4 regions of the Halobacillus sp. KGW1 genome follow, and region 1 is predicted to be linked to each of the others. Evidence: predicted binding sites of a transcription regulator. Region 1 holds the regulator's gene; each other region holds the start of a gene.
The links. Region 1 encodes LexA, which represses DNA repair genes until DNA is damaged. Its sites were predicted from a motif close to CGAACATATGTTCG; they were not measured.
Positions count from the first base shown of each region.

Region 2: AXG56_RS01010 (DNA repair exonuclease) is a predicted target of LexA. The motif match lies at 5,257-5,270, and genes of this name have one in related genera.
Region 3: AXG56_RS06590 (UV damage repair protein UvrX) is a predicted target of LexA. The motif match lies at 4,514-4,527, and genes of this name have one in related genera.
Region 4: AXG56_RS14120 (carbohydrate kinase) is a predicted target of LexA. The motif match lies at 4,091-4,104, and genes of this name have one in related genera.

Region 1 covers NZ_LSOC01000002.1:819,477-827,171, reverse strand. Annotated here, with positions in the region: gene tkt (transketolase) at 1-1,906, opposite strand, end outside; gene AXG56_RS04875 (DUF896 domain-containing protein) at 2,078-2,311, opposite strand; gene AXG56_RS04870 (recombinase family protein) at 2,413-3,072, opposite strand; gene lexA (transcriptional repressor LexA) at 3,365-3,988, shown strand; gene AXG56_RS19275 (hypothetical protein) at 4,012-4,245, opposite strand; gene AXG56_RS04860 (N-acetylmuramoyl-L-alanine amidase) at 4,327-5,436, opposite strand; gene AXG56_RS19840 (methyl-accepting chemotaxis protein) at 5,647-6,555, opposite strand; gene AXG56_RS04850 (hypothetical protein) at 6,874-7,065, shown strand; gene glnA (type I glutamate--ammonia ligase) at 7,690-7,695, opposite strand, start outside.
Region 2 covers NZ_LSOC01000002.1:94,038-101,732, reverse strand. Annotated here, with positions in the region: gene AXG56_RS01020 (MFS transporter) at 1-944, opposite strand, end outside; gene AXG56_RS01015 (AAA family ATPase) at 1,037-3,958, opposite strand; gene AXG56_RS01010 (DNA repair exonuclease) at 3,955-5,202, opposite strand; gene AXG56_RS01005 (ABC transporter permease) at 5,323-6,576, opposite strand; gene AXG56_RS01000 (ABC transporter ATP-binding protein) at 6,569-7,468, opposite strand; gene AXG56_RS00995 (YhzD family protein) at 7,629-7,695, shown strand, end outside.
Region 3 covers NZ_LSOC01000002.1:1,145,558-1,153,252, forward strand. Annotated here, with positions in the region: gene AXG56_RS06565 (class I SAM-dependent methyltransferase) at 1-422, opposite strand, end outside; gene AXG56_RS06570 (hypothetical protein) at 379-876, opposite strand; gene AXG56_RS06575 (NCS2 family permease) at 998-2,290, opposite strand; purine riboswitch at 2,363-2,463, opposite strand; gene AXG56_RS06580 (YqkE family protein) at 2,590-2,814, opposite strand; gene AXG56_RS06585 (iron-sulfur cluster biosynthesis family protein) at 2,811-3,140, opposite strand; gene AXG56_RS06590 (UV damage repair protein UvrX) at 3,205-4,479, opposite strand; gene AXG56_RS06595 (hypothetical protein) at 4,624-4,809, opposite strand; gene AXG56_RS06600 (hypothetical protein) at 4,802-5,008, opposite strand; gene AXG56_RS19635 (hypothetical protein) at 5,067-5,219, opposite strand; gene AXG56_RS06605 (hypothetical protein) at 5,247-6,314, opposite strand; gene AXG56_RS06610 (cell wall metabolism sensor histidine kinase WalK) at 6,317-7,695, opposite strand, start outside.
Region 4 covers NZ_LSOC01000003.1:1,033,740-1,041,434, forward strand. Annotated here, with positions in the region: gene ahpF (alkyl hydroperoxide reductase subunit F) at 1-177, shown strand, start outside; gene AXG56_RS14105 (YibE/F family protein) at 637-1,773, shown strand; gene AXG56_RS14110 (YibE/F family protein) at 1,770-2,540, shown strand; gene AXG56_RS14115 (5-methyltetrahydropteroyltriglutamate--homocysteine S-methyltransferase) at 2,638-3,744, opposite strand; SAM riboswitch class I at 3,828-3,931, opposite strand; gene AXG56_RS14120 (carbohydrate kinase) at 4,116-5,225, shown strand; gene AXG56_RS14125 (pseudouridine-5'-phosphate glycosidase) at 5,222-6,160, shown strand; gene AXG56_RS14130 (malate:quinone oxidoreductase) at 6,294-7,695, opposite strand, start outside.

The sequences.
Region 1 (7,695 bases):
CGATACCGATAATAGAGCCGTCCAGACCAACATAACGGTCCCAACCAAAGGATGCTCCCATTTCGACAGCAAGACGTTTGCGAACGTTTGAAGGAAGAATTTCTTCTTTGTATTCCTTAGACTGAGCTTCGAAGTGAGTAAAGGACGGTACGCTTACTACGCGGACATCGAATCCTTTTGTCTTCAATTCTTTCTGCGCTTCTACGATCAGCTGAACTTCCGATCCGGAAGCGAGAAGAATTGCATCAGGCTCTTCTTTGTCAGAATCACTAAGGATATAAGCTCCTCGCTTCATACCTTCATATGCTTTCTCTTCCGTTCCTTCAAGTGTAGGAAGGCCTTGACGAGTCAATACGAGTGCTGTAGGCATCGTTTCAGACTCCATCGCAATCTTCCATGCAGCATTCGTTTCGTTTCCATCTGCAGGACGAAGGACTGCAAGATTAGGCATCGCACGAAGAGAAGCAAGCTGCTCCACAGGCTCGTGAGTAGGTCCATCTTCTCCTACTGCTACAGAGTCATGAGTAAGGACGTAGTTTACCGGCAGGTTCATCAAAGCAGATAAACGAACGGCCGGACGCAGGTAATCACTGAACACAAAGAACGTACCGCCATAGATCTTGAGACCTCCGTGGAGGGCAATTCCATTCATAGCAGCCGCCATAGCGAATTCACGTACACCGAACCAGATGTTTCTTCCGGCATAGTTTTCACGTGTGAAATCTTCTTCTTCTTTGACTTCTGTTTTATTTGATCCTGCAAGGTCGGCACTACCACCGAATAATGAAGGAACTGTTTTGGATAATGCATTGATCGCATCACCGGATGCCGCACGTGTAGCCGGGCTGTCTTCTCCTACTGTATAAGAAGGAAGCTCTTTGTCCCAGCCTTCCGGAAGCTGACCAGCGATCGCCGTTTCCAATTCTTCGGCAAGCTCTGGATACGCTTCTTTATACTGCTTCATCAGCTCGTTCCATTCCTGCTCTTTCGCTTGACCATTGTCTTGAATTTTCTCTTTGAAGTCTTGATAAACTTCATCCGGTACGTGGAACGGCTCATGCTCCCACTTGTAGAATTCTTTCGTAGCTGTTGTTTCCTCAGCACCAAGTGGCGCGCCGTGAGAAGCGGACTTACCGGATTTGTTCGGTGAACCGAATCCAATGACGGTTTTCACTTCAATCATAGTAGGCTGCTCTTTATTCGCTTTTGCTTTTTCAATTGCTGCTGCAATTTCTTCGGTATCGGTTCCATCTTCAACACGGATGACTTCCCAACCGTAAGCTTCGTAGCGTTTCTCTACGCTTTCGCTGAAGGAACGATCCAGATCTCCATCAAGAGAGATGTCGTTGGAATCATAAAGCACGATCAATTTCCCAAGACCTAAGTGACCTGCAAGGGAAGCAGATTCCTGAGAAACGCCCTCCATAAGGTCGCCATCTCCGCAAATGGAGAAGGTATAGTGATCGACAACATTGTAATCACCGCGGTTGTACTTAGCAGCAAGGTGTGCTTCTGCCATCGCCATACCGGTCGCCATTGCAAGCCCTTGACCTAGAGGACCAGTTGTAGCTTCGACTCCGTCAGTGTGGCCGTATTCAGGGTGACCAGGAGTTTTAGAATCCCACTGACGGAAGGACTTCAAATCCTCGATGGATACGTCATAACCAGACAGGTGAAGCATGCTGTAAAGAAGCATGGACCCGTGTCCAGCGGATAGGACAAAGCGGTCACGGTCGAACCATTGAGAGTTCTTAGGATTGTGATCCATAAACTTCGTCCAAAGTGTGTAAGCCATTGGAGCTGCTCCCATAGGCATTCCAGGGTGGCCGGAATTAGCTTTTTCTACTGCATCGATAGATAAAGTACGAATAGTATTGATTGATGTTTGTTCAAGGCTGTTAGCCATGTAAACATTCCCCTTTCTGTTAAGGCATATGTACCATGTATTATCCTATAATGAAATTACATTTGAGACAAGCGCCAGGACTCAATAAAACCGTGACCGTTCTAATTTTCCCTGAATAAGCAAAATTAAACAAAGAAGCCGCACGCTTTATGGCTAAGCGTGCGGAGGAAGTTAATTTTTCTTCTCATTCTTCTGCATCTGTTTCAATTTTGCCGGTGTCACGTCGTTTCCTTCTGGATCTACAACCGTTACACCTTTCAATTGGTTCTTAAACGATTTGCGGGCGTTTTTCAAGTATTCCTGTCTGAGCGTTTTCTGCTCTGCTTTTTCGGAATCTGTCAAATCCACCTGCTTGGATTTATTGGCCAACTCATTAATTCGCTTGATTTTCTCTTGGGATAACATATGATCCTGCTCCTTTTTATTAGTGATCGATAAGCAGACGATGGTACATAAAACGGAAAAAGACAAGCAGCCTTCAGACCCTTGTCTATCGTCTATTTATATTACAGTTCTTCCGTCTCCTTTTCAAGCGATAGGTATTCTTTATACCTTCTATGTACGGTCGCTTTAGAAACGTCATATCCCAGTCCTCGAAGCGTCGCTGCGATATCTTTAAATGTCAAATCATTATTGCGAAGTCGCACAACCTCTTCAATTGGAAAATGGAGTCGTTCACGGCCCGGAGCCATGTGTCTGTTGGATAAATTTTCAGAAGGGTCATATCCTTCTGCTACAGCTTTCTTCATTCCTCTTCGTATTTTCATATTGTGGATTTTCCGCTGATACTCCTCCACAATCCCAACGATCTGAAGCACCATAGAATCCGACTCGGAAATCTGAAGTTCGCCTTCATGAGTAAGGGAATAAACCTTAACCCCAAGCCTGTTAAGCTGATGGAAAAGGGCTATCTTCGTATTCCCTCTTCCGAGCCTCGTCTCATCCTGAATCAGCAATGCATCCGCCTGTCTTGAAGAAAGGTACTCCAAAACAGAAAAAATACCTTCTCTTTCTATTTCGTAGCCGCTTGCCTGTTCTTCAATGCAATCGACAATTTCCAACCCGTGATTTTCTGCCATGGCAGTCAATTCCGCCCTCTGGCGTTTTAACGATGAGATCTGCGCCTCTTTTTCCGTGCTGACGCGGCAGTACAAAACAACCTTCATCTACAATAAACCCCTCTCTTATCCGCTCGTTACCATAGAATAATAGAGAAAAGCGAAGCTGACAACAAACAAAATGATGTACGTGACGTCCAGTTTGGATAGTTTATTGAACATGTGAACCCCTCCATATTAAGAACGAACGTTCCTAAGAACCTGTGTTCGCATTTGATATTTTTAATTATATACGAATGTACGTTCCTGTCAACGACTTTTTTTCGAACGCTTGTTTGTGTTTTTTTGCCCTCCATGGTACAATGTGGTTACTATAATCCTATGTACGAGGTGCTAATCTATGAATAAACTTTCCAAGCGGCAGCAAGAAATACTAGATTTCATAAAAGAACAGGTAGTGTTAAAAGGGTATCCACCATCCGTTAGGGAAATCGGACAGTCTGTGGGTCTTGCTTCCAGCTCGACTGTGCACGGACACTTATCAAGGCTTGAGAAAAAAGGTTTTATCCGTCGGGACCCTACGAAACCGCGGGCAATTGAAGTTATTGAATTAGAAGAGGATCACAGTATTCCCAGAAGCGAGGTCGCCTATGCCCCTGTGATCGGTAAGGTCACAGCAGGGTCTCCCATCACCGCTGTCGAAAATATTGAAGAGTACGTTCCACTCCCGGATACGCTTGCAGGAACGGACGACAACACATTTGTGCTCATCGTACAGGGAGAGAGTATGATAGAAGCAGGAATCCTGGACGGAGATATGGTAGTAGTCAGACAGCAGCAGACAGCTCAGAACGGTGACATTGTCGTTGCCATGACAGAAGAAGAGGAAGCGACGGTTAAACGCTTTTTTAAAGAACAGAACCACATCAGGCTTCAGCCGGAAAATGCGACAATGGAACCGATTATACTAAATGATGTTTCCATTTTAGGACGAGTTGTCGGTTTATACCGGACGGTGCATTAAAACAGAAAGAAGCGGCGGCCGTTTTAAGCCCCGCTTCTTTTCTCTGTTCCTTTATTTTTACGAAAAACTGCCACGGCAAGAATCCCATCCCATCTGAACGTTCTTACTTGTTTCCGTGTATAACAATAAGCCACGCAACAGGCTTCCTCCATCCTTATAACTCGAATTAATCGTTGAGAAATAGATTGATCACGGGCATGATAAATAATTTCTAACGGTAAATGCTCTATCATAGAACGGTTTAATAATTGGTGCATACGCATCACCCCATTACGAACATTTGTTCTTCTATTGTATGAAGAATGACGCCGAAAGTATACCGGGAAATCCTGGGCCGTTCATCGTTTTAAATAATTTTCGATCTTTCGGGCTGTCTCCAGACGCGTCGCTCCGGATAGATCAACAAAATTGGACCCTTTTAAGCCAGCCGTTCCCCCACCGGCAACGATTATCTTTTTAGCCACTTGGCGCCTCTCTGCCGTACGCCTTAACGCAATCATTGCATTTTCCCGAATAGCAAGTGTCTCCACAGCAGGGAAATCAGCAAATGAATTGATGACAACTGCAACCTCTTCCATTTCATCATCCTCCATTTTTTTGAGGGCTTCTTCCATTGCCCTTTTTGTATTTGGCCCATAATATCCATCGACTCTTAAACCCTGATCCCTCTGAAAAGCTTTGACAGCTGTCTCTGTAGCTGGACCGAAGGAACCATCGGCCCCGTAGCCTCCCATGGAATAGCCCAATTTCAATAAATTGCGCTGCAGCACACGTACCGCTTCTCCCGTATCCCCAAGAGAAAGGTAATTTTTGTCGATCGTTTCACCGACGCCTTTAAAAGCCACACCGAAGTACTCACAGATTCCCTGCGCGTGTTCCTTTGCTACTTCTTGTTGAAAAGCTTCATTAATCATTAACAAAGCCTCGCGCCTGTTATCCATATAGCCGTTTTCGGTTAGAATTGCAGGCATATCTGTTTCTCGCAACACATGAAAATTGCCTTCTTTAACACCGCGCCAGTTCTGTTGCGTCCCTCGCCGTAAATACTTGCCGACAAGCGCTGCCAATCTGCCAGCCTCCCGATTCAAAGAACCCGGATACACATATACTTCAATTCCGCTGGGATCTGATCCACCGAAAGAACCGTCAAATGCGTTGTAATGCACGGACACGTAAATATCTGCATTGTACCTGTTCGCTTCTGCTGTTCTTGTCGTAAGAGGGGTATCCGCATCTGTGGGTGCAACAAGCAGCACACGGAAGCCATGGTATAAAAGAATATCTGAGAGATAAGCAACGACCTTTCTATTAAACTCATTCTCTTTAATTTGACGCCCCAGCTCAGGTATATACGGCGTTCTCTTCCCAGGAGTCTCCATCCCATGTCCATCATCCAAAGCAACCAACCTGCCGTTCCAGCTTCCGCTTGGATAGACTAATCTTGCCATAATGATCTCCTTTACTAATCTATTAATTTCCTTTACAAATATTTAGCAATAGTAACTACTTCTATGTAACAAGATTATGCTCACTCTTGTCCTTTGGTTCCATTTTGCCGCAACATAGGGCACATATATCCGCTTCTGTCCCTTACTAAAGCCCAAAAATCATACAAAAGGAGCGCTCCGTTCTGTTCACGGCCGCTCCCTTATATCTATCTATATAATTTCTTGCAAGTGATTGGCTCTTACCTCCAACTCTTCCCCGTCTCCGACAAGCTCATGATAAATCTCACTTGCAGACTTAATTTGTGATAAAGCAGCCTCCACATCTTTTTGTATCTTCACCGTTCCCTTTGTGATATTTTCTATTTCATTAGTAATGCTTTCTACATTTTCATTCACTTCGCTGATGGATTTTTCTACTTTATTCGATAATTTACGCACTTCTTTTGCAACGACATCGAATCCTCTCCCATGCTCTCCCGCACGCGCAGCTTCAATTGCGGCGTTTAATGACAACAAGTTTGTCTGAGAAGCAATATCACGAATGGTCTTAACCACTCCCTGGATCTTAGTTGTTTGAATACCAAGCTCCCCAAGCGTTTCCGTGTTTTCAGAAGATATCGAAGAAATCTGATCTACTCTGTCACTTAAATCATTCTGAAAGGCTAATCCTTGGACCGCCTTTTCATTTAATGTGTAAGACATATCCTTCAACCTGCCGACAAGGTCCTGAAGTCCCTGCTGCCGCTCTGATATGTCTGTTGCAACTTTTAATATTCCACTGACCATTCCATTCTCCCATACAGGCATGTAGGTTGCTTCCAGCCAAATTTCTGCTCCTCGCCTGTTCTTTCTGAGAATTTTATTCTGAAAACTCTTTCCGGTTCTCAAATTTTCCCAAAAAAGCAGATACTCTGCACTTTCAGAAAAGTCCCGGAAACAGAACTCCTTATGATCCTTCCCTATAATTTCCCGGTTCGAGTTGTACCCCATTGTATCAGCAAACCGATCATTGACATAACGCACCTTGCGATCAGTTCCAAAATATATCATCGCCAAATTATCATTGATGGATCGAAACAAGCGCTCTTCTATAACATCTCTATCTGCTGCACTAACCATTTCATTCCCCTTACTCTTTATTTATTTTGTTTCTTTCGTATAGGTATTTTACCCTATTCAAAAAACTAAAAACCACCCCGGGTACATTATTACCACCTGAATGCTCTCCGTCTAAGACCAAAACCAGACATCTTTATGGACGGAAGAATCAGCATAGGAGGGTTTCTATTTGTAAGCATACCTCTTTTATGTGAAAACGGATGTAATAAAAGCTATAGAACAAAAACAATCAGAATAGTTAAATAAAACTATTCTGAGGAAGTTAATCATTTTATACCGTATAATAATATTCAAATCCAGGCATTAAGGAGGGGTAGTGTGGATAAGTTAATGGATAAGTTAATTCGTTTGTATGACGATATCGACGGGGATCGCACGAATGACGAACAACTCAAGTTAATGGATGAAATGCTTCGTCGTATAAGGGAATTAAAACAAATAAATGAAACGTTACAGGCTCAAGTGGATACTTACGAAGATTTGATTATAAGATTAATAAAAGAAGGCTAAGCGGTCATTCCTTCTCACTGAGGTAAGAATCTCCCGGAGCGAAGGCTCAGGGGGAATGGAAGCAACACAATCCAGTCAAACACAGCGTAAACAAACGTTCGTAAACATACTCTACGTAACTAACGTTGTTCATTTAAGAAAACTTTAGATTATGGATGATGCAGGGAATGGCTGATTCACTTGTTGATTTTAGTTTCCCTCATCGCTTCTATATAATTTCAAACTCAAATAGCCTCAGGGACTAATACAATCCCCCCCATTTTCCCTGTATCTTTAAAATATGTCTGGGTTCCCCTGGCTTCTTCCAGAGGAAATGTACGATCAAATACCGGCTTAATTCTTCCTGACGCTAAGTTGAAAATATGATTATGATATGTGCTTCTTTTTTCCCTAACCTACCTTTTATTTCCTCACCCTCAGCATAACGAAAGGCTTCTGGAAATCAGCTTATAAGAATTACTATAAATAATATTGCAGGGCGCTCTCACATCCCTGTAGGCATTCAACTTCCAGATGTACTGTCATTCATCAACCTGCACCTTTTAAAGGTTAAACATATGTAAACCCACTTGGATCTTGCATATAAAAAAACCCCGAGGCTTAGAGCCCCAAGGGTTTTAAGGTTTAATA
Region 2 (7,695 bases), 730 kb from region 1:
ATCCCGCATGCGTACAAGAGACTCGAACCGATAAAAACCCATTTTTCTTTATAACGAGTCATCCATCTGGTGACAATGACTGTGAACAAAGCAACAAGCAGGCCATTTTCAGCCAAAATCAAACCGAAGGCCCTTTCGCCGGAAACGGTCCATTCCCAATTCCCGAATGCAAGCAGGGTTTGATTGTCGATGACTTCACTTGTGTACACAGCTATCAATAAATCAAGCTGCATGAATGTTTGAGCGACGAGGACACCGGCCACAATGAACAAGAGGAACAGCTTGTCCGTTGCGATGAGTCTGTAAGCAGCCAATTCCTCCCATAAGACGGCAAAGAACCCTTTCCCCTCTGTTTTATGACGCTCTTTCACCTGCACCGTTTCTTCAAGGAAATACCAAAGCACAAAGGCAAGCACTGCGGTAACGACGATCCCTGTCAAAAGCATCTCAAATCGGTGCTCATAGAAAACGTAACTCCCGATCAACGGTCCGATGACGACCGCGATATTAATGGACGTATAGAACACAGCGAAAACACCTGCGCGGTGCTTCTCTTCCACGACATCCGCCACCATTGCGTGCGAAGCCGGCCAGTATAACGCTCCGAAAACCCCGAGCAGGCTGAAAGCCGTGAAGGTCAACCAAGGTGAATCCAGCCAGGGGGAATTCGCAGCAGCAAACAGCACGAATGCCCCGCATTCTCCAAGAGCTGAGAAAACCATCATCTTCTTTCGGCCGAAACGATCGGCACAATAGCCGCCGGTCAGACTGGCGACGACCGAAAATGCCTGTGACATGATCAACATCAGGCCGGCTTGATCTTTTCCGAAAGAACGTTCAAAAAAGATGGTCATGAAAGGGAAGAATGCCCAGAACAGTACATTCATCGTCCCTTCTCCAAACAAACGGATCTTTAAATTTCTATCCCAGTCTTTCCACTTCATTTTTTATTTCTCCTGTCCATATAAAATGCTCCACTTCCACACGTGTTCCATCATACGGCATCGTGCGCATAAGCAGAGCACCATCCTTTTTATTACGATGTTAACTCGATCGTATGGGCAGAGCGGAAATGCACAGACAAGTCGCTTCTCCATGAGAAAAGCAGCACCTGATTCCTCAAAGAAATATCTTCCAGAATCTGCAGCATCGTATCAAGACGATCCTTATCAAAATGGACAAACGCATCATCCACAAGAAACGGAAGCTGGAACGAATCCGCCATGGTTTCCGCCAAGGCAAGACGGAAGGAAACATACAACTGGTCCCTCGTACCTCTGGATAGTTCTTCAGGATTGTAGACGACGCCATCCCCATCCCTTACCTGTATAACCTCCGTACCTTCCGAAAGAAAAATCTCCCCGTACTTGCCCTTCGTAAGCTTATGAAAATAACGTTCCGCCGTATCCATCACACGAGGTAGATAGCCATCCTTGTACGCTTGCTTGGTTTTTCTAAGAAACTGAAGTGCCACTTGATATTTCGCCCACTCTTTCACTTGTTCCTGAAGGCGGTCTTTCTCTGTTTGAAAACGATGTGCCGTTTCCGAGCGCCGACCGGAACGTTCCAGTGATTGAAGCTTGCTTGTCGTTTCCACAAGCAATTTCTGGGTATCCTTCTTCTTCGCTTCCAGCTGCTCTTTCTCTGCCTGAAATTTCTCCACTGTTGCATGAAGAAACGATTCGTCAGGGACCATCGACCATACGGCGTATTCCTGCTGCTCTTCGTCCGACAGCATTCCCTCCACTCTTTGTCCGAGTTCATAAAGCCGTGCGTGAAGATCTTCTGCTTCCTCTTTCTCCTTCGACTTCAACAGGAAGTCTTCTTCCTTATCAACACCTGCCATGGAAAAAAGCTCATACTTTTTATCCTGATAGACTTTCATCCGATCCAGGCAGGTTTTCTTCTTTTCCTTCATTCCTAAAATGGATTGTTCCAGCTGCTGCCTTCTTTCATCGATCTTTTCCTGCTCATGAATCCAGTCCGAGAGCCGCTGCCATCCTCTCTGCACATCCTTCGAGTTATATTCCCATTTCATCTGGTGATGAAAAGCTTTCAGCCGCTCTTCAGAAAGAAGAAGCTGCTCTCTATTCTCTTCCATTCTCTTCACCGTTTGATTCAACTCCAACTTCTTATCCCGGGCTCTCGTCAATAGATGATAGAGTTTTTCCCAATAAGCGAGCTGCAACGATGTCAGGAATGGGTACAGACTTTTCTGTTCGTCGATGCCGGCGTCCAGTCTATTCTTTCTCTGCGACAAATGGCTGCGCTTCTCCTCAAGTCGAATCTCCTCTTGGCTGAGTCGTTTCCATTGCTGGTGCAAATGTTCCCACTCCGCCTGAAGCTTTTCCTCTCTCTTTATCTGTCTTCTCGCTTCCTCCAGGCCGTGCGGGGATATAGGAAGCTTATTTGACGCAGATACAGCGAGGATGCGGATCCTTTTATGACTCATAAAGGCGGCTGCTCCGCTTATGGCGGCGAGTCCAAGGAGGAGTAGATAAAACCATCCATTACCAGCGCCTGATGCAATCAGAATACCGATAAACAGGACAAAACCCGCAGCTGCACCTGCACCAACCGTTCTCCGTTTATAGAGCTGATCCTTTGTCGTACGTCCCTGTCTGTCCGGATTGGAAGCGGCAGCCGACTCATAAGCAGCTTCTATCTGCTTTTCATACCTGTCCCGCTGATCCCTGCTGATCCGTTCTTCCTCGATCTCTGCCTTTCGGACTTCTACACGATCAAAAGTCCGCGACATTTCCGTCCACTGTTCTTCTATACGACGCTCTTCCTGCTCCACCATTTGGGACTCTGCATGTAGATCACGCCATGTTTCCTCAATATAGAAAGGCAGAGTATACTCGTCGAGTTCCTCCACTCCCACCGGAACATCCATATTCTTCAAGTCCCTGTTGACAGATTCATTCAAGGACAGTCGGCGCTCTTCCAACTGTTCCTGTTCATGGCTGAGCCTCTCGTACCCCTCTTTTTCAGCTAAAACAGACGGGGCCAACCCCCCCATATCTTCATCCACCTTGTCCAGGAGTTCCGCCTGTTCCTCTCTCAGCTCTTCTATCCTGCTTTCCAGCATTCTTTGTTCCGACTCTAACGGAAGCAGAGATTCTCTTAACTGCTGGTAACGTTCTCTTCCGGACACCGGGAAGGGAAGGTTCTTATCTTTGCCTTCCGCCTCTTCCTTCGTTTGGTGATACTGCAGCAGCACCGGCCTCGCTTTGATTAGCTGCTGTGCTCTGTATAGACGGTTCAAATTCTCCTGCCACGCTTGGTCAAGATAATCGAGTTCCTCGCGCGTACGCTTCTCTTCCTCCAGGAATCGCTGGTAATCTTTCTCTTCCATTTCAGCCGCTCTTCGCTCGCGATCGAGATTTTCCAATCGTTGCAGCTGCTCGTTAATGATCGGCTTTCTCCCTTTCGGCTTAAAACGGTCTTCCGTCATCTTCTCCAACCATTTCTCAGTTTGATAAATTTCGTCGGACCCTGTGAGACCGATATTCAGCAGTAACTCGCCAAGATTTTCTCCGGTAACTTCCTCCAGGGAAAGAAGGTCTTCAGAATTGAAGCTGAATATCGATTGATACACATGCCGATCAGCGGCTCCGAGAAGCTCTCCTAACCATTCTTCCCCATATTCTTCCCCTGTTTCCATCCTACAGACGGCACGGCCGTTATGACGATCATGGATGCGCTCGATCGATACGACCCCTTCTGTTTCCGTCTCTATCACCAACCGCCCCCCCATTGCTCCGCCGGATTTCGGCAGATAACGTTCCCTTTGTTTTGGATTCATACCGAAAAGCATGAACAGGATGAATTGATACAACGTCGACTTACCTGCTTCATTCGGGCCGGTTAACAGGTTCACCTGAGTAGTGGAGAGCTCCATCGACTGGTCGTTCCATTTTCCGAATCCGTAAATTTTCCACTCGAGGATTTTCACTCGCTGTCCTCTCCCTTCCATAACCGGTCAATGGTCAGCGCCTTCGCTTCCTGCATGATGGAAAGTCGTTCTTCGCTGGACATCTCTGCCGCATATTTAGCTATTTTCCGATGTTGAAAGACTGGAGCCAGCCATTCCTCCAGTTCTGCGTCCCCTATTTCATCAGATATCTTTAAGAGCTCACCGGGAAAGTGGTTTCCACGTCGAAGTTCCGCTTCTTCCCAGCCAGGCTGATCATTAATAACGACACGATCGATCCATATCCAATCTTCCCTGTTTACATCTTCCGCTTCGTTCAGGACTTCCACCCACTCATCGACTGTCCCTTGCTCTGCCCATCGCTTGAGCACTCCACCTTCTGCTGTCAGCGTCACCTCCAGCATAACAGCAGACTTCGCTCCACCGACTTGCGACTTCGCTTCGTCTAATGCCTTTTCAATCGCCTGTGGATGATCGGATAAACAAGCTGCCTTCTTCGCTTCGAACGTTACCGTATGCAGCGGCAGGAAGCTGCGGCTCCAGGTTCCGTCTTTATTTTCCACCAGATAGCAGCCTTTTTCCCCTTGTTCCTTCATGGATCTTCCCTGGATGTTTCCCGGATACACGATTGGCGGATCCTCGGAAAGTATGCTTCGCTTATGAATATGACCGAGCGCCCAGTAGTCCATGTCACGCTCCCTCAATTCACTTATTGTGAACGGAGCATATACATCATGATCGCTGTTCGAATCCAAGCTGCCGTGGAGCATTCCGATATGATATGCCGGGGCCCCTGTACGCTTGTATTCGAGTGCTTTTCTGTCTTCCACCGCTTTTGTTTCATAACTGAAGCCATATATATGAGCGAGTGGCTCCCCCTGCTTTTCATATATAAAATGTTCTACATTCTCTGATCGAAAAATATGTACATTGTCAGGGAACTCAATTGGATCTTCCATCCCCTTCGTAAAGTCATGGTTACCGTAGCTTAAAAACACAGGGATTCCAAACTTCTTCAAGCGTTTGAATCCTTCCCGGAGGTGAACCTGTGCTTTCAGACTCCGGTTTTCTTCATTATATAAGTCACCGGTAATCAGCACAAAATCCACCTCATGCTCAATAGCTGCCTGGACCAGCTTATCGAATGCATGGAAGGTACTTTCGCGCAGCTGCTCCAGTATACGATCATCGAGATGTCCCTTCGTCTTGAAGAGGCTGTCGAGGTGCAGGTCCGCACTGTGGATAAAACGGATCGGTTTATGCATGTAGACTTTCCCCTTTTCCAATAGCTTTGTCTTCATTTTACCAAACGAAAGAAACGAATGCACGTTCCCCTATAACACAAAAAAAGATCTGCGGAAGCCCTCTCCCGCAGATCTCCAGCTTTATTTTTCCTTTTTAGATAATTGAAGGGCCGTCTTCACATCCTTGAGTGACGTGGATTTCCCGTACATGAGAACACCGCCGCGGTAAATCCTTGCACCGATGACGGCAAGCAGTACGATCGATCCAATAAGAACCCCTAGGGATAAAGCTACTTCCCAACCGGGTACATCCAGCATACCTACACGCAGGAACATAAGCAGCGGCGTAAAGAATGGGAAATACGAAGCTGCTGTGATGAATGTGGCATCCGGCATGCTTAAGCCCACTATTGCCAGGAAGAAGGCGATGACGATCATCATGATCATCGGTGCAACGATCTGCTGGGCGTCCTCCAGTCTGCTGACAAGAGAACCGAGCATAGCTGCAAGCGTAGCATAAAGCAGATAGCCGAGCAGGAAGAAGATGACGGCATAGATAATGGTCATCGGCTCAATATTGGTCAGACCGATGAAGCTGAGGAATGTATCTTCGCCTCCATCAGCACTCTGTTTCAAGCCAATATACCCAGCCAGGATAAAGACGGCAAACTGAGTCAAACCGAGCAGAGCAATTCCGATGATTTTTGCAAACATCTGCGATACAGGTGAGACGGAAGAAATGAGTATTTCCATGACGCGGCTCGACTTCTCCGTCGCCACTTCCGTCGCTATCATATTGCCGTACATGATGACGGAAAAATACATAAAGAACAGCATGATGTAGACGATCCCACGCGTTTGTTCCAATTCTTCGGCCGTTTTTGCACTCTCTTCCAAAGCTACCAACTCGAAGACGACCGGCTGATTAATCTGCTGAAGGACTTCCGGATCGACGTTCGCATCTTGTGTCACCTGAAGGACCTTCATTTGTTCCAGTGCTTGGCGGACAGGTTCACTCTCTCCTGTATTAGCGATCTGATCCGCATAATACGTCGCGACAGGCAGGCCGGATTCATCCGCTTCTATTTCGATAATGGAATCATAATTGCCGGATTCCACTTCCTCTTTTGCTTCATCGAGGTTCCCTTTGTAATTCGTTAATTCCATCTCTTCATTGGTCGATAGTGTCTGTTCCAGTGCAGCGTACCATTCCGGATTTTCAGAAAGGACTGCTACTTCCCTGCTGTCTTCTTCTCCTGAGAATGTTTCGATGATGGATTGAAGGTTGGAAACTAGAAAAATAAGAGCAACCATCACAACCGTCGTGATGACGAATGATTTCGACTTCACTCTGTTTTTATAGGCATGCCCCATCATAATGAAGAATTTATTCATAGGAAGACCCCACTTTCTCAATGAAAATATCATTCAAGGTAGGCTCTTCTAAATCGAAGGTGCGTACGAATCCTTTCCCATGAAGCGCTTCAAACACGCGGCCGGCAACCGATTCCTCCGCAATCTGCAATTCGCATCCTTCCGACATGGACTTGTAAGCCGTCACCCCTTCCACCGCCTCCAAGTAGGACGTATCGAAGTCCGCATGTACACGGATATTCTTTTTTCCGAAAGAACGTTTAATGTCCTTCAACTTTCCATGGACAACCGGGCGGCCGTGATGCATGATGCATAAATGCTCACACAATTCTTCTACATGCTCCATCCGGTGGGAAGAGAAAACAATCGACGTGCCTGCTTCTTTCAAATCGACGACAGCAGACTTAAGCATCTCTACATTAACCGGGTCTAATCCGGAAAAAGGCTCATCGAGAATCAGCAGCTTCGGCTTATGTAAAACGGCAGATATGAACTGAATTTTTTGCTGGTTTCCTTTGGACAACTCCTCGACTCGTTTCTGTTCATACTCCGGCACTTTGAAACGTTCGAGCCAGGCTTTAACTTCCTTTACGGCTTCTGCCTTCTTCATCCCGCGTAAAGAGGCGAGATAGACGAGTTGGTCACGAACCTTCAGTTTCGGATACAGCCCTCTTTCCTCCGGTAAATAACCAATTAAATGACTCTTATCGTAACCGACGGTCTCGCCCTCCCACGTAATCTCTCCTGCTGATTGATCCAGCAGCCCGAGAATCATCCGGAACGTCGTCGTTTTTCCCGCACCATTCGCACCAAGAAACCCGAAGATCTGCTTTTCCGGTATTTCCAGCGATAAATCATTCACAGCTGTAAACGACCCGAACTGCTTCGTCACAGATTTTAATTTCAATGTCATGCCTTTCTCTCCCCTTTCTGTACTCTATACGTACGCCCTATTTGAACAAAAGGTTTCATAATCAAGGAAAATAAAAGAAATCCAGCTTCCATGCAGGATTTTCCCGTATGAAAAGCCAATGTAAGAAAATGAACGATTATTCACCTGAGGAGGCATTGCCATGAAGCGTTACTACTTAACCGTATTCGAAAAGGACGGCACAAATGTACTGGATGAAGCATTCGAAG
Region 3 (7,695 bases), 330 kb from region 1:
GACACGGGATGGATGATCAAATCGAACGTTTCATCACGGAAACAGGACAGATTTGTCATATCCCCTTTCACTGTTTGCAAAGAGAGCGATTCGGCTTTTGCAACTTTACGATCCTGCTCCAGCTGCTTCTCCGACAGATCGAAAACCGTGACGTCTGCTCCTGCGGCTGCAAGTACCGGGCCCTGCTGCCCTCCCCCTGAAGCTAAACAAAGAACCTTCCGCCCCTCCATGGAAGGTGGGAACCAGTTTCTCGGTATTTGCTTATCTGCCGTTACCCCGATCGACCAGACGCCTGCCTTCGCTTCTTCCACAGTAAGAGAGGAAACCGATGCTGTGTAGCGGACTCCTTCCTCAACCTTCTTGTCCCATGCTTTGCTGTTATGTTCTGTTACATGCTCCACGTTCTTCCCCCTCTTCCTCATTTGTATGTAAGAATGACATCGATACACGCTTTCCAGACAATCCGTCAAGCTCTCTAAGCAGCGTTTCCCTATCCTCTTTTTTCATATTCTCTAAATATATTTCTTCTTCTTCTCTGTCTTTTCCTGTTTGTAGCACGAGAATTTCTCCGTCAACCAGCTGCATCCTTGTAATCTCTTCAAAGGGAACAGAGATATTCCTGTCGATCCAATTAGCCCGGATCTTCAAGTGGTCTTTACCAAGGGAGACATATACCCGTTCCGGCATCTTTCTGTAGTAAATGAATTTAGCGATTCCCAGCACAAAAAGAAATCCACTCGCAAGCATATAGAATGGTTCCACCCTGTCGTGTACGTATAATGAAAAAACTACGGTCAGCATGACGCCACCGATTTCCAAAAAAGACTGGTTCGATTTCTTGATCCAGGTTTCTCTGTTACTGTAAAGAAAACGCATCGCACGCATCCCCCTTTTCTTTTCTATACGGGTGACGGCTGATCATCGTTTCAATTATCCGAATTGTCTCCTAATTTAAATCAAAAAAACCCCCGGAGTTCTACTCCGAGGGCTGTCCCTATTATAAAAATATAAAATAAAGCAGAAACAGAAAAGCGAGAACGTACATAATCGGATGGACTTGTCTCCAATTTCTGTTCGCAATCATAGCAAACGGGTAAAGAATAAACCCGAGCGCAATCCCTGTCGCCACACTGGACGTGAGCGGCATCATAATGATCGTCACGAAGGCAGGGACAAAGATTTCAAATCGATCCCAGTTGATTTCCTTCACTTCTGTCGCCATCAATGCCCCGACAATGATGAGAGCCGGAGCTGTGACTTCCGGCGTGATGACGCCGAGAAGCGGGGAAAAGAATAAAGCAATGAAGAAACAGACGGATATGACGACACTGGTGAAACCGGTCCGTCCACCGACTGCAACGCCTGCTGATGACTCGACGAAGGACGCCGTCGTGGAAGTACCGAAGACCGCTCCCGCAACACCAGAAGTGGAGTCGGCGAGAAGCGCACGACCGGCATTGGGAATTTGGTTATCCTTCATAATTCCCGCCTGGCTCGCCACGGCAATAAGGGCACCAGCGGTATCAAAGAACGCCACGAACAGGAACGTGAAGATGACAGCCAGAATTTCAGGCGTCCAAATATTCCCGAGGTTTTCAAACGCGACACCGAACGTAGGCTCAAGACTGGGCACCTGTCCGACAATTGAATCCGGAACAGCAACCAGTCCCGCAAGCATCCCGACGATACTCGTGATGACGATCCCGTAGAAGATGCCTCCACGCACACCACGGACCATCAGCATTAGCGTAATGATGAACCCGAAGGCAGCAAGGGCTGTTGTAGGTGTTGTGAACTGACCGATCGAAACAATCGTCGATTCCGCCCCGACGATGATGCCGGCGTTCTTCAAACCTATAAATGCGATGAAGAAGCCGATTCCTCCGGCAATAGCATGCTTTAAATCCTTGGGAATAACGTTTATAATTTTCTCACGGATCTTAAAAAGACTCAAAATAACGAAAATGACACTGGCTACGAATACCCCTGTCAATGCGATTTCCCAGTCAATCCCCATTCCGATAACAACAGAAAAAGTAAAGAAAGAGTTCAACCCCATACTCGGAGCGATTCCTACCGGGAAATTCGCCAGCAGTCCGATCAACAGTGAACCTACGATGGCTGACAGGGCAGTCGCCGTAAACAGCGCCCCTTTATCCATACCTGCCTGGCTCAATATGGTCGGATTAACGACCAGAATATAAGCCATGGACAGAAACGTTGTAATTCCAGCCATGGTTTCTTTGCGGTAGTTCGTACCACGGTCCTGGAACTGAAAGAAGTTTCTCATGATGTACCCTCCTATAATGCAACAAAAAAAGCACCGGTCCCAGCACCAGTGCTCATCCATAGGAAAAAGGAATCAACATTCACTCTTCCCTGTAGACAAGCTATTTCCGGTAGCTGGTAGAAACGCTCAGGCCATATTCCTGAACTTATACAAGGTACTTCATGTATCAATTTATAACGAGAATCATAACAACGAAGGGGCTGTGGGTCAATCGTTTCCGTCGAAGTCCGGGAATTCCCGCTTTTCTGACTACGGTTCATCGATCTCCTTCCAATGAAAAAAGCCCCCGGGATGGGGACTCATTTTTTAAATTTCTTCCAATCCATGTCACTCTCGTTGAGCAGCTCTTCAAAGCTTTTGTTCGCTTCTCTTTGTTTCCGTTCAGCGATCCGGCGTTCCTTCTCTTTCGCTTCACGGATCTCCTCCTGCTTTTTCAGCTCGGCCTTTTTAGACTCCAGCTTCGTCCAAACATCGGCACCAAGCTGATCCGCAAGTGTTCCACTCGTTTGTTTCTTCTTGCTCATACCGCAGCTCCTTTGACCGTTTTAATCGGGATGATCGGATTTAGGATACCGTCCGGGCTGGACAGGCGGAACGTTCCCTTGGCAAAATCCAGCTTCATTTCCTGCTTGAAAAAGACAGACTGCTGGTCGTCGATGACGACAGGATACGCTTCATTTTCCACTTCTTTATCCGTATCGTACCGTTTATCATCAAAGCGGATCATAGGAAGCCCGTTCACACCGCAGCCGCAGCCTTCGGTATCATAAAACAGCCGAATAATCGGACGCTCCGTTTCTTCCATCCGCTTCAGTTGTTCCATTGCTTCGTCTGTTATCCTTAATTTCATCTTTCATCCCTCCTGTTCCTCTATTTTAAAAAATCCGGGACGTTCGTGCAATCGTTCTGTTTCTCTATTCTGCATAGTGACCTCCGACAAGCCGGCTCCGATGGCGGGCCGTGCCCGCATCGGTCCATGACACGGCCCGCAGCAGCATATCCTGACCGTACCGCTCCCTTATTTCATCCATTACATACCCAAGATCCCTTTTCCTGTCCCGGGCGTGCTGAAACAAATCAAGCTGGATGTCCGAGTCTTCCGTTATATTCCCAAGAGAAATGGAAATCTTACGTACGACCCCGCCGTTATAATAGCGGCTGAACAAGACGAGACATGCCCGGTAAAGGTCCATCGTAATACTCGTCGGATGCTCGACGGAAACCGACCGGTGGAAACCGGACCCGCCTTCCGTTTTGCTGTAGCCGATACCGAGGGAAATCGTTCGTCCCGCATGCCCTTTCCGCCGGGCGCGACGGGCGACTTCCTCGCACATCTCCAAGATGACGTACTTAACATCCTCGGGCTTATGATAATCCCTCAAGAGAATCTGACTCTTCCCGTAGCTGACCTGCCCCTGGATGATCGGTGCCCCGGGATCGGACAGATCGACACCGTTTGCATGGTAAAAAAATTGATTGCCCATGACCCCGAACGCTTTCTCCAGCTGTTCCAACGGAAACTTCGCCAGCTGGCCGACAGACCAGATCCCCATCCGGTTGAGCCGCCGTTCCAGACGAGGACCGATCCCCCACATCTCGGACAATGGTGCCACCGGCCACAGCTTCTCTCTGAAGTTGTCATACGTCCAACGGGCAACACCCTTTTTCTTCGCTTCCAGATCCAGGCACAGCTTCGCAAGCAGCATGTTCGGACCGATGCCGATCGCTGCATCCAGATGGAACGTTTCCTTCAGCTCATCTATAATCATTTGGGCAGTTTCTTCCGGATTGCTGAATCTCCCTTCTCCGTTCCCCACTTCAAGAAAGCTTTCATCGACGCTGTAGGTGTGGATCTTCTCTTTCGGCACGAATTTATGGAACAAATCCGTCACTTGCGTGGAAATCTCTAAATAGGTTTTCATTTGAGCGGAGACGATGACGATTTCCGGAACGGAGGGAATTTCGAACAGGCGGCTGCCTGTTCGGATGCCGTACTTCTCCTTCATAGCGGGCGTCGCCGCCAGAACGACACTTCCCCTGCGCTCCATATCTGCAACGACCGCGAGCGGACATATCAGCGGGTCGAGTCCCCGCGCGACAGCCGCGCAGCTGGCATAGAAACTCTTCATATCGACACAGAGGACCCCCCGGTCTGGATAACTACCGTAATCGATGTTCGGATTTTTCATACCTGCTCCTCCTTTTCCTCTACATACTATTATGCGAATATATGTTCGCATTCGCAAGTGGCAATTACTGTTAGAGGAAAACTGACAAAAAAGAAAAAGTCCCCTTTCCTGCAGAAGGATAAGGGGGAGCTTTATGAGAAACCATTACTTTTCCCGGCTTCTATGTACCTTTTCTGCCCGGTCCACGCTCAAAAACGCTGCGATTTGAGCAAGCACAAGGTAAAAGACAAAATACTCACTGGAAAGGACGGCAGATAAAACAGAAAGAAGACTGAAAAGGGACGCCGCACAAAATCCCGTTATCGTCTTCTTATCTATCCCTTCAGCCATAGTGACCGATCCACTTAAGCAAAAGCACCCCGACGCATGTGACGACCGCCCCCACTGAAAATACGAGCAGCATCACCCGCTTGCTCCTCGTTTCCCACCAGGCTAACCCGGCGGTGGCGGCGGTGAAGAGCATGCCGAAAAGAAACGAAGCAAATGGACTTGTCGGAATAATCCAATCGTACCAATGAACAACTCCCATCGATTCAACCTCCTGCCATCAATCGTACCGATACTGCTCCTTACAATCATATACCTGCTTAGAGAAGCGAAACCGTGAGGACCGCAGCAGATAAAGTACCTACAGCTGTAAGAATGATGATTTTACGGTGACCCTGCCTGTCCGAAGGTTTGAGCAGCTCTTTTATTGCTGCTGCCCATATCCAGATAGATGCGATAGCAATCATCCCCATATTTACTCTCCATCCTTTCCTCGACCGTCATTCCAACGCCTCGGCAATGGCAAATATTTCTTCCTTTGTCAGCTCCGGGTCTTCCACAAGGAGCGAATACCGAAGTCCACCTTCTTCCCAAAGGAGGTTTGTAATGACATCTTCCGTAAAGACGCCCTTCGTCCCTCGGACTTCCACTATTTCTTCCCCGCTGAAACCGGCAGAAAGGTTGTCTTCCGGAGCTTCAAAAGAAGTCAGTGTGAACTGCCCGTATCCATCTTTGCTATAGGATTGATTCACCTCGGTACGCTTTAGCTCTTTGCTGGAGAAACGATCAACAGCTGTTAATTCATAGGCCTCATCCTTGACCTTCAAAACAGGCTGACCGTAGATTTCCTCTGCCTCTTCAAGAGACGTCTCCTCCGTTAAACCGAGATCATCCATCTCTTTCACCTCGACACCCTGAGGAAGGTCCATCGTAAAGGTACGGTCGTCGAAGGAAGGGTCCACATCCAATTCCGTCACCGTATATTCCGTCTTAAGATCCTCACTATGGGCGACCATTTTGATAATGATCCAATGCTTATCGGAAATCCAATACTCCTCGTTCCCGCGGAATCCCCCGTCCTCTTTCGGCACGGCTTTGATATGGTACGTTCCAAATCCGTTCACTTCTTCCTCCCCAATGAGCTCGACGTCATGGGTTTTCCTTGTCTCTTGAAGCATTTGCTGCAGCTGCTCCCGTTGAGACTCCCCGGAAAGCATTTGTTCTGTCCCGGGACTGTCTATGGTGAATGCTTCTCCCTGCTCTTCCGAATAAAACATAGTTGTCTTCCCATCATTCAACGACTGGACAGCACCACCCTCCGTATCTGCGATGACCTTGATCCGATTATTAGCAACATCCGACCACTGTTCCATTGTAGAGCGGTCAATGGTATCGTCTCCTTTTTGGACATCCATCTCCATTTTCATATAATAGCGATCCAACTGATCTTCTTTTTCGACCGCATTTGCTACAATCTGATCCGGCGAGTACGCTCCGCCCGACTCAGCGGAGCAAGCCGATACGAGACACACACCTGCTGTAATGACTCCAATTAACCACTTCCTCACGTTTAACCCTCTCCTTCATGTACTTGATTGAACAACATAGCAATGATCATCCCGCGCCCGGGCACGGACCAAAGCTTCATCTCTCCTTCATGGCTTTCCGCAATCATATGGGCGATGCTTAATCCAAGCCCCGATTGTTTGCCGTCATCCGACGTCCGGGAAGCTTCTCCTTGATAAAATGGCTTGAGTACCGATTCCAGCTGCTGTTCCGCAATCGCCGGCCCTTCATTCTGTACAAGCAAGAGCGCTCGGCCCTTTCTTTCCTGGAACATCTCTTCTGCTGCCTCCGGGAAAACCCACCCGGGCAGCGGCTCCTTTTCGCCAAGGACGGCGGCAAAAATGGTTTTTCCCTCCGGCGTATAGCGCAGGGCATTGCTCATAAGATTATCGAGGTAACGAATCATTTCCCTGGCGCTCATCCGCACCGTTCCTTCGATTCTCTCTTCTTTTAGAAACAGGACTCCTCGGGCACGGGCCATCTCATCGTAGCCCTCAAACAACATATCAAAGAATTCTTCTGCATCCACTTCAGGCCGCTCCATCTCATAGCTGCTGGACTGAAACTTGGCGAATGTCGTCAAATCCTCAATCAGACCTTTCAAGTGATTGGATTTACCTGCGAGGATCTGCAGGTATTCTTTCCTTTCCTGTTCCGTCAACCCTTCTCCCTGCAGAGCCTCCGCATAGGTCTGTAAAGATGTCAGGGGCGTCTTAATATCGTGGGAGAAAGAAGCCATCATGAGCTGCTTTTCTTCCTGCTCCCGGACGGTTTCTCTGTTGGCCGCTTCCACCTGCTCCTGCATGCTTTCGAAATGAGTCATTAACTGGCCGAGCTCATCCTTCTTCTTATCCGGGAAACGCACCGTCGTCTGGTAATCTGCAAAGCGGTCCATACCAGAAATTAAACGCTTTAAGGGAAGGTTCCACTTGCGGTGCAGCATCCAAAGCACCCCGGAGTAAATGAGTAGAAATAAAACCCCGGATAATGCAAGAATACCGATGCGCCTGTTCTTCACACCTTCCACCCATTCCGAACGGTCGATCCGGATGTCATAGATCCCTTTTATCTCCCCGTCAACGAATACCGGCTTTTTTACGGAAAGGGACTGAAAAGATAAGTCATAGTGATAAAGACCCTGCAGCAGCGATTGACGGGGCTCGATCCGTAAATCATTGGATTCAGAATTATAGACCATCAACCCATCCGATCGAAACAGCTTAACGGCTACGTCGGAATCATTCGTCACCGCTTCCCATTCTCGATTAAATTCTTCGCGTGGTCTGCGCTCATACCAGTCCACGGACTGTAATGATGCTTCCAGTTCATGGATACGCTCTGTTAACTCAAACGTATCCGCCACCCTTTTCTCATGGTTCCATT
Region 4 (7,695 bases), on a different contig from region 1:
TTCGTCGATCGAACACGCACAGGCGAAATCGTCGTCGATAAACGCGGCGCAACGAGCGTACCCGGCCTGTTCGCAGCCGGCGACTGTACCGACAGCCCGTACAACCAAATCATCATTTCCATGGGAGATGGAGCGAATGCAGCCTTGGGTGCGTTCGACCACCTGATCCGTAACTGATGGAATTTAAGCCCTGTCTTTTCGAAGACAGGGTTTTTTTTTAGTCTGCCGCGAAACTCTAAGGAACAGGTAAAGCCTCCCCCCCTTTGAAATATGAATCAGGCTGCATCAATAAATCAAAGGAAAGGCGTGTATGGTAAAGGGTGGAGGGGAAGAGAGCAGACTCCTGTGGGAATGGTGGCATAGGTGAGACCCCGGAAGCGCGGAGCGATGAGAAGGCTTACCGGCCACCCCACGGAAAGCGCTCTATTCCCCGGAGCCCGCTCTCTACCTGAAAATCACTTCCTCTTTTCGAAGTCAGAACTTAAGTGGCTAAAGCAAATATAGTTAACCTACGGAGAGTTTTGACGGTGAGGGAGTTATCTGCTATGATAAGCGCGTTATTCAGCGGACTCTTTCAAGAGCCCAGTTTTCCACTGTCCGCACCGCCGGACGGTTGGCATGGAGGCTTATTCAAACATGAAGGCAGGAAAGATACTTACCCGTATCACCCACCGCCAATGGATCGTCATCACCCTGCTCGCCATCACCTGCATCGCTTCGATGGTATTCGTCAACCATAACGCCGGACTTTACGGCCGCACGATTGCAGAAGTGACCGATACGAAGACGGTCGATACGGAGAATGTTACAGACATCCACGACAATAAAGACACCATTTCTACACAAACCATTTCCGGGGAAATATTGAACGGACCCCATAAGGGTAAAAAAATCGACATGAGCAACGAATACTCTTCTTCGGAAGCATACGACCAAAAGTACGAGGAAGGGAATGAAGTGTTTGTTTCCATCGATGAAGATTCGCTGCAGGAAGATGGACTGACCGGTGCGATCATCGATGCAAAGCGTGACAAATACGTCCTCGCTGCCGCCTGGGTCTTCCTTTTTCTACTGTTGATTGTCGGTAGAAAGCGCGGCGCACTCTCGATCGTCAGCCTCGTCGTCAACGCAGCCTTGATGTACTTCGCGCTCGATCTTTATATCGCCAATTCCGACGGTACCCTGCTCTTTATCTGCAGCGGGCTCGTCATTTTGTTCAGCATCGGGTCACTCCTTTTCTTAAACGGATTCAATCAGAAGACGTATGCTGCCATTCTATCTACGCTGATCGGCATTTCCGTTTCTTTAGCGATCGCCTATTTCGTCATCCAGGCCCTGCAGGGGAACGGCCTCCGCTATGAGGAAATGCAGTATTTGACCCGTCCGTACAGGGAAGTATTCATGGCCGGGCTGTTCATCGGCTCGCTTGGTGCCGTGATGGACGTATCGATCACGATCGCTTCGTCACTGTTCGGACTCTATGAGAAGGATGCCGCCATCACAGGAAAGGCATTGCGGAAATCCGGTATGGACATCGGAAAGGACGTCATGGGGACCCTGACGAGCATCTTGTTCTTCGTCTATGCCGCCGGCTCGATCCCGTCGATTCTTCTCTACTTGAAGAATACATCGCCGCTCGGCTTCACGCTGTCCATGAATCTGTCGCTTGAAATAGCCCGGGCGCTTGTCGGCGGCATCGGCATTGTCCTGACGATCCCGATCAGTGTCTACACTACACTGTTCATCATTAACGCAAAGAGGAAGAGATCATGAATGTACTAGTCGCCTTAACCGCCATATTATTCCTATTGATGGTCCTCGTCGGAGGAAAAAAAGGAGTACGATCGTTCGCATCGTTATTCTTCAACTTCGTCATTCTCATCGTCGCGCTGTTTTTCATGCTCGATCCGCACATCAATCCGATCATCGTGACCATCATCGCCTGTGCGGTCATCAGCTACGTCAACCTGATTTACGTGAACGACTGGAATTTGAAGACGGGCACCGCGTTTCTCGCTACGATGGTCACGATCGCCATTTTGCTCGTCGGCATCCACTTGATTACAGATATGTCGATGATCCAAGGGTTCAGTGAAGAAGATTCCGACAGCCTCGCGCCCTACTCGTTATACATCGGGCTCGATTTCGTGAAAATCGCCGCCTCCGTCATCATCATCGGGACAATCGGCGCCATCACGGAAGTGGCGATTTCCATCACGTCATCGATGAGTGAGGTGCAGCACCACCATCCGGAGATCTCAAGGAAGGACTTGTTCGTCTCCGGCATGAACGTCGGCCGCGACATCCTCGGGACGGATACGAACACGCTGTTCTTCGCCTTCTTCGGCGGCTACCTTGCCCTGCTTATCTGGTTCAAGGATTTGGACTATTCGCTGGGCGAAATCGTCAATTCCAAAGTGTTCAGTGAAGAGATGATCGCGATCTTTTGTGCCGGCATCGGCATTGCGCTCATCATTCCGGTCGCAGCGGCCATCCATTCCTTTTTCGCGGTGCGGAAGAAAGCGATGGCTGCTGAATAATACCCCTTAGCAGAGGACGGGGCGTCCCCATTTACCGGACCCCGCTCTCCACACAAAAAGCGTCCGGCTCGTAAGCCGGGCGCTTTTTCTATACTATCTATCTCCAAACTTCCCCTGCAATTTCAAGCACGTGGCGGATCTTCGCCCACTGCTCTTCTTCTGAAATCACATTCCCCTCTTCCGTCGATGCGAACCCGCACTGCGGGCTGAGACAGAGCTGGGACATCGGCACATAGTCGGATGCCTCTAAGATCCGGGCTTTGATCCGGTCCGGGTCTTCCAGTTCGCCGGTCTTCGATGTAATCAGGCCGAGGACGACCGACAGATCCGGGCGGTTGACGTGACGGAGCGGTTCGAAGCCGCCGGAGCGTTCATCATCGAATTCCAGGAACAGGCCGTCGACGTCCAAACCGTCGAAGATCGTCTCCGACAGCGCTTCATAGCTCCCTGTCGTCATGAAGGTCGAACGGAAGTTTCCGCGGCAGATGTGCATCGTGATCAACAGGTCTTCCGGACGCTCTGCGATCGATTCGTTGATCGAACGGGCACACAGGGTAGCGGCACGTTCCGGATCGCGGCCTTCCGCAGCAATCGCTTCTCTGCCTTTTTCCGAGAAAAAACTCGCCCAGGCGGTATCATCGAGCTGCAGGTAGCGGCACCCTTCTTCGTAAATCCGCTGGATGAATCCTTGGTACGCATCCACCAAATCCGCGAGCAGCGCTTCATCCGTCGGGTAGATCTCCCTGTCGATGTCGGCACGGAACAGGAGCATGTTGGGGCTCGGAATCGTCAGCTTTGCGACGGAATCGCCGGCGATCTCTTTCAGGAAACGGAAGTCCCTGATGGCCGGATGATCCGTGAACCCGACCTTTCCAGTCACTTTGACACCGCGCGCCTTCGTCTCCACCCCGTCGAACGGAAGTCCCTTCTCCTTGTCGTAGCCTTCCACTCCATCGAGTCCTTCAAGGAAATCGAAGTGCCACCAGCTGCGACGGAAATCCCCGTCTGTCACGGCAGGAAGTCCTGCCTCTTTCTGTTTCGCGACAAGCTTCGTTATCTCTTCGTCTTCGATCCGGCGCAGCTCTTCTTGGGAAATCGTCCCCTCCGCTTTCTGCCGGCGCGCTTCCTTCAAACGCTCAGGTCTCAGGAAGCTCCCGACATGATCGCCTTTGAATGGAGCTCGTTTGATGGTTGAATTCGTCATCTCTATCATCCTTCTTCCGTTGAAATTAAAAAAATCCACACTTCTCACCAAAAGAAGAGCGGATTACCTGCGTATCTAACCTCTTCTCATCTGCAAGCACGTACGCTTCTGGAATTAGCACAGTACCCGTCAGGAGTCTGCTGCTAAGGCTTCAAAGGGCCAGTCCCTCCACCTTTCTCGATAAGAACGTTTATCTATGAAGTTGTTAGCCCCACTATACAGCAATTCCCAAACGATTGGCAACCTGTTGTCGGAAAATTTTGTCGATAAGTCGGACGTACGACCTGTCTCTATTTTATTGCTAGCTTTTTCCAATTCAGCTACTTTAGACATATGTTCCATGAATCAAACATTTGTCCGGAGGGCTGTCTATGTTACCAAACAAACTGACCGACCGCGAACGTCAGGTGTATGAACAGATTGCAAATAACCCGTATATTTCCCAACACGACCTCTCCCAAATCCTCGCCCTGTCCCGGTCCACCGTCGCCAACGTCATCTCCCAGCTTGTACAGAAAAATATTCTGCTCGGCCGCGCCTATGTCCTGAATCATTCCCGTCCTGTCCTCTGCATCGGTGCCGCCAACGTCGACCGCAAGTATCACTGCCTGGAGCGCTTCGACTATAAGACATCGAATCCGGTGCGATCGACCGCAAGCGCCGGCGGCGTCGCCAGGAACATCGCGGAAAACCTCGGTCGTCTCGGAAACCGGCCGACACTCATCACTGCTGCCGGCAGAGATGCCGACTGGGAGATCATCGCCCGCGCCTCTGCCGAGTATATCATAATGGACGGCGTCCTCCATCTGCCGGACCGGAACACAGGCACGTACACCGCTGTCCTCGACGAGCACGGAGAAATGACGATGGCCTTCGCCGATATGGCTATTTACGACGCTGTTCTTCCGGAGGAGATCCGTCGTCACGAGAAGAAATGGAAGCAGGCCGAATGCGTCATCGCCGATTTGAACTGCCCGCAGGAGACGCTCGCCTTCCTGCTTAAGGAAGCAGCCGCCGACCACACGCCGGTCGCCTTCATCACCGTCTCGATACCGAAAATGAAGCGGCTGCCCTCGGATATCAGCGGCCTGACGTGGCTGATGACGAACGTCGAAGAAAGCGCCGCACACTTCGACATTCCCATTCAAAACGAAGCCCAGTGGAAAGGCGCCGTTGAACACTGGCTCGCCTGCGGTGTCCGCTATGTCACGGTGACATGGGGCAAGCGGGGTGTCATGGTCGGGGAAAGCGGTGGCAGCATCCGCCACTATCCCGCCCCTGCCCTCGACACGACCGTAGACGTCACGGGCGCCGGAGATGCATTCTCCGCTGCAGTGCTGCACGCCTGGCTCGACGGCAGTCCACTGTCCGAAGCCGTCCATGCCGGACTGAAGAGCGCCGCCCTCTGCGTCCAGACGACAGCAACCGTCCATACCGATTTGACGACCCATCTATTAAAAAAACAGGAGGAGTTCCTATGAATCTCAATCCCTATCTCTCCCTATCACAAGAAGTGAACGAAGCTTTGGATAAAGGAAAGCCTGTCGTCGCCCTCGAATCCACCATCATCTCCCACGGTATGCCGTATCCTGAAAACATCGAAACGGCGAAGGAAGTCGAGCAGATCATCAGGGATAACGGAGCCGTCCCGGCGACGATCGCCATCCTTGACGGCCGGATCAAAATCGGGCTGACAGCGGAAGAATTGACAGCGCTCGCCTCAAGGGATGATATCACCAAAGCTTCCCGTAAAGACCTCCCGTATCTGCTTGCGACCGGCCGCTCCGGTGCGACGACGGTAGCCGCAACGATGATTTGTGCCGACCTCGCCGGCATCCGCCTGTTCGTGACCGGCGGCATCGGCGGCGTCCACCGCGGGGCCGAAACGACGATGGACATATCGGCAGACCTGGAGGAGCTCGCCAGGACGAACGTCGCAGTCATCTGTGCCGGTGCGAAATCGATCCTCGACCTCGGCCTGACCCTCGAGTATCTGGAAACGAAAGGAGTACCGGTGATGGGGTATCAAACCGACTCCCTTCCTGCCTTCTTCACGCGCACATCCGACTTTGCCGTCCATTTCCGCGTCGATGACGCAGAGGAAATCGGGCGCATCCTTCATACGAAGTGGGAGCTCGGTCTTCAAGGAGGAGCCGTCATCGCCAACCCGATCCCTTCCGGTCACGCCCTTGATGCGTCCTACATGACGGGCGTCATCGAAGCGGCGCTCGTTGAAGCGAAGCAGCAGAGCATCACAGGCAAGGACGTCACACCGTTCCTGCTGGATCACGTCAACCGCGCCACCGAAGGCAGAAGCCTCGCCGCTAACATCGAACTCATCAAAGCGAATGCCGGACTCGGAGCCGCTGCAGCCGTCGCTTTTTATGAACAAAAGAAAAAAGCCTATCAGCGATAGGCTTGTCCAGGAAGAAGCATCTTTTTCCATCCGCCGGCGGGAAAAGGGGGGACCTTTCCCCTTCTCCGACCCGATCGGCGACTGCTTTTGGAAAACGATATGCTTCTTATTTTTTTCTTCTTTCTATACACCCCTAACTAAAGATCAGTTCCTTTTTTGCCAGACCAAGCGCCTCATCTGTCGTACGGTGGATATCCTGGATCATCCGCGGGTGATCGACGAGCGATACGCCGTAGGATGGAATCATCTTGGCGAGCTTCGGCTTCCATTGATCGATATGGTCAGGGAAGCAGCGGTTCAGCACATCGATCATGACGTGCACGGCTGTCGACGCCCCCGGGGATGCCCCGAGCAAAGCCGCAATCGAACCGTCCGCACTGTTCACGACTTCCGTCCCGAACTGGAGCGTTCCTTTGCCGCCTTCCTTCGTATCCTTGATTACCTGGACACGCTGGCCGGCAACGACGAGGTCCCAATCGGAGCTCTTCGCATTCGGGATGAACTCCCGTAAAGCATCCATCCGCTGCTCCTTCGACAGGAGTACCTGCTGAATCAAATACTTCGTCAGCGCCATTTCCTTCATTCCCGCTGCAAGCATCGTCAAAATGTTGCCCGGTTTGATCGATGTGAACAAATCCATCAACGAACCTGTCTTCAGGAACTTCGGCGAGAACCCTGCGAACGGACCGAACAACAGCGTCTTCTGATCGCCGATATAGCGGGTATCCAAGTGCGGCACCGACATCGGCGGTGCACCTACAGGAGCTTTGCCGTACACCTTCGCTTCATGCTGTTCGACAATCTCCGGATTCTTGCAGACAAGGAACTGCCCCCCGACAGGGAAACCGCCGATTCCTTTGCCTTCCGGAATGCCGGACTTCTGCAGAAGATGGAGGCTTCCACCACCCGCACCGAGGAATACGAAATCCGCCTTCCGGGTTTCCAGCTTATCGTTCTTATCATCGTACATCTTCAATTCCCAGCGGCCGTCGTTCGTCCGATATAAATCCTTGACGTGGTGATGATGCTGCACTTCCACCCCTTTGGCCTCCAGATTCTGAAACAGCTTCCTTGTCAAGGAACCGAAGTTGACGTCGGTACCGCTATCCATCTTCGTCGCCGCGACCGGTCCGTGAGTATGGCGGTCGTTCATGATGAGCGGAATCCACTCTTTCAGCTGCTCTGGATCTTCCGAATACTCCATCCCTTTAAAAAGAGGATTTTGTGACATCGCATCATAGCGCTTCTTCAGGAAGTCGACATTCTCTCCTCCGAAGACGAGACTCATGTGGGGCAGTGGCCGGATGAACTGTTCCGGGTCCTTCAACTGGCCGGTCTTCACCAAATGAGACCAGAACTGTTTGGACACCTGAAACTGTTCATTGATCGAGACAGCCTTCGTCATATCGATCGAACCATCCGCCTTTTCCTTCGTGTAATTCAACTCACACAAAGCCGCATGGCCAGTCCCTGCATTATTCCATTCATTCGAGCTTTCTTCTCCGGGCGTTCCGAGCTTCTCAAAAACGGTAATG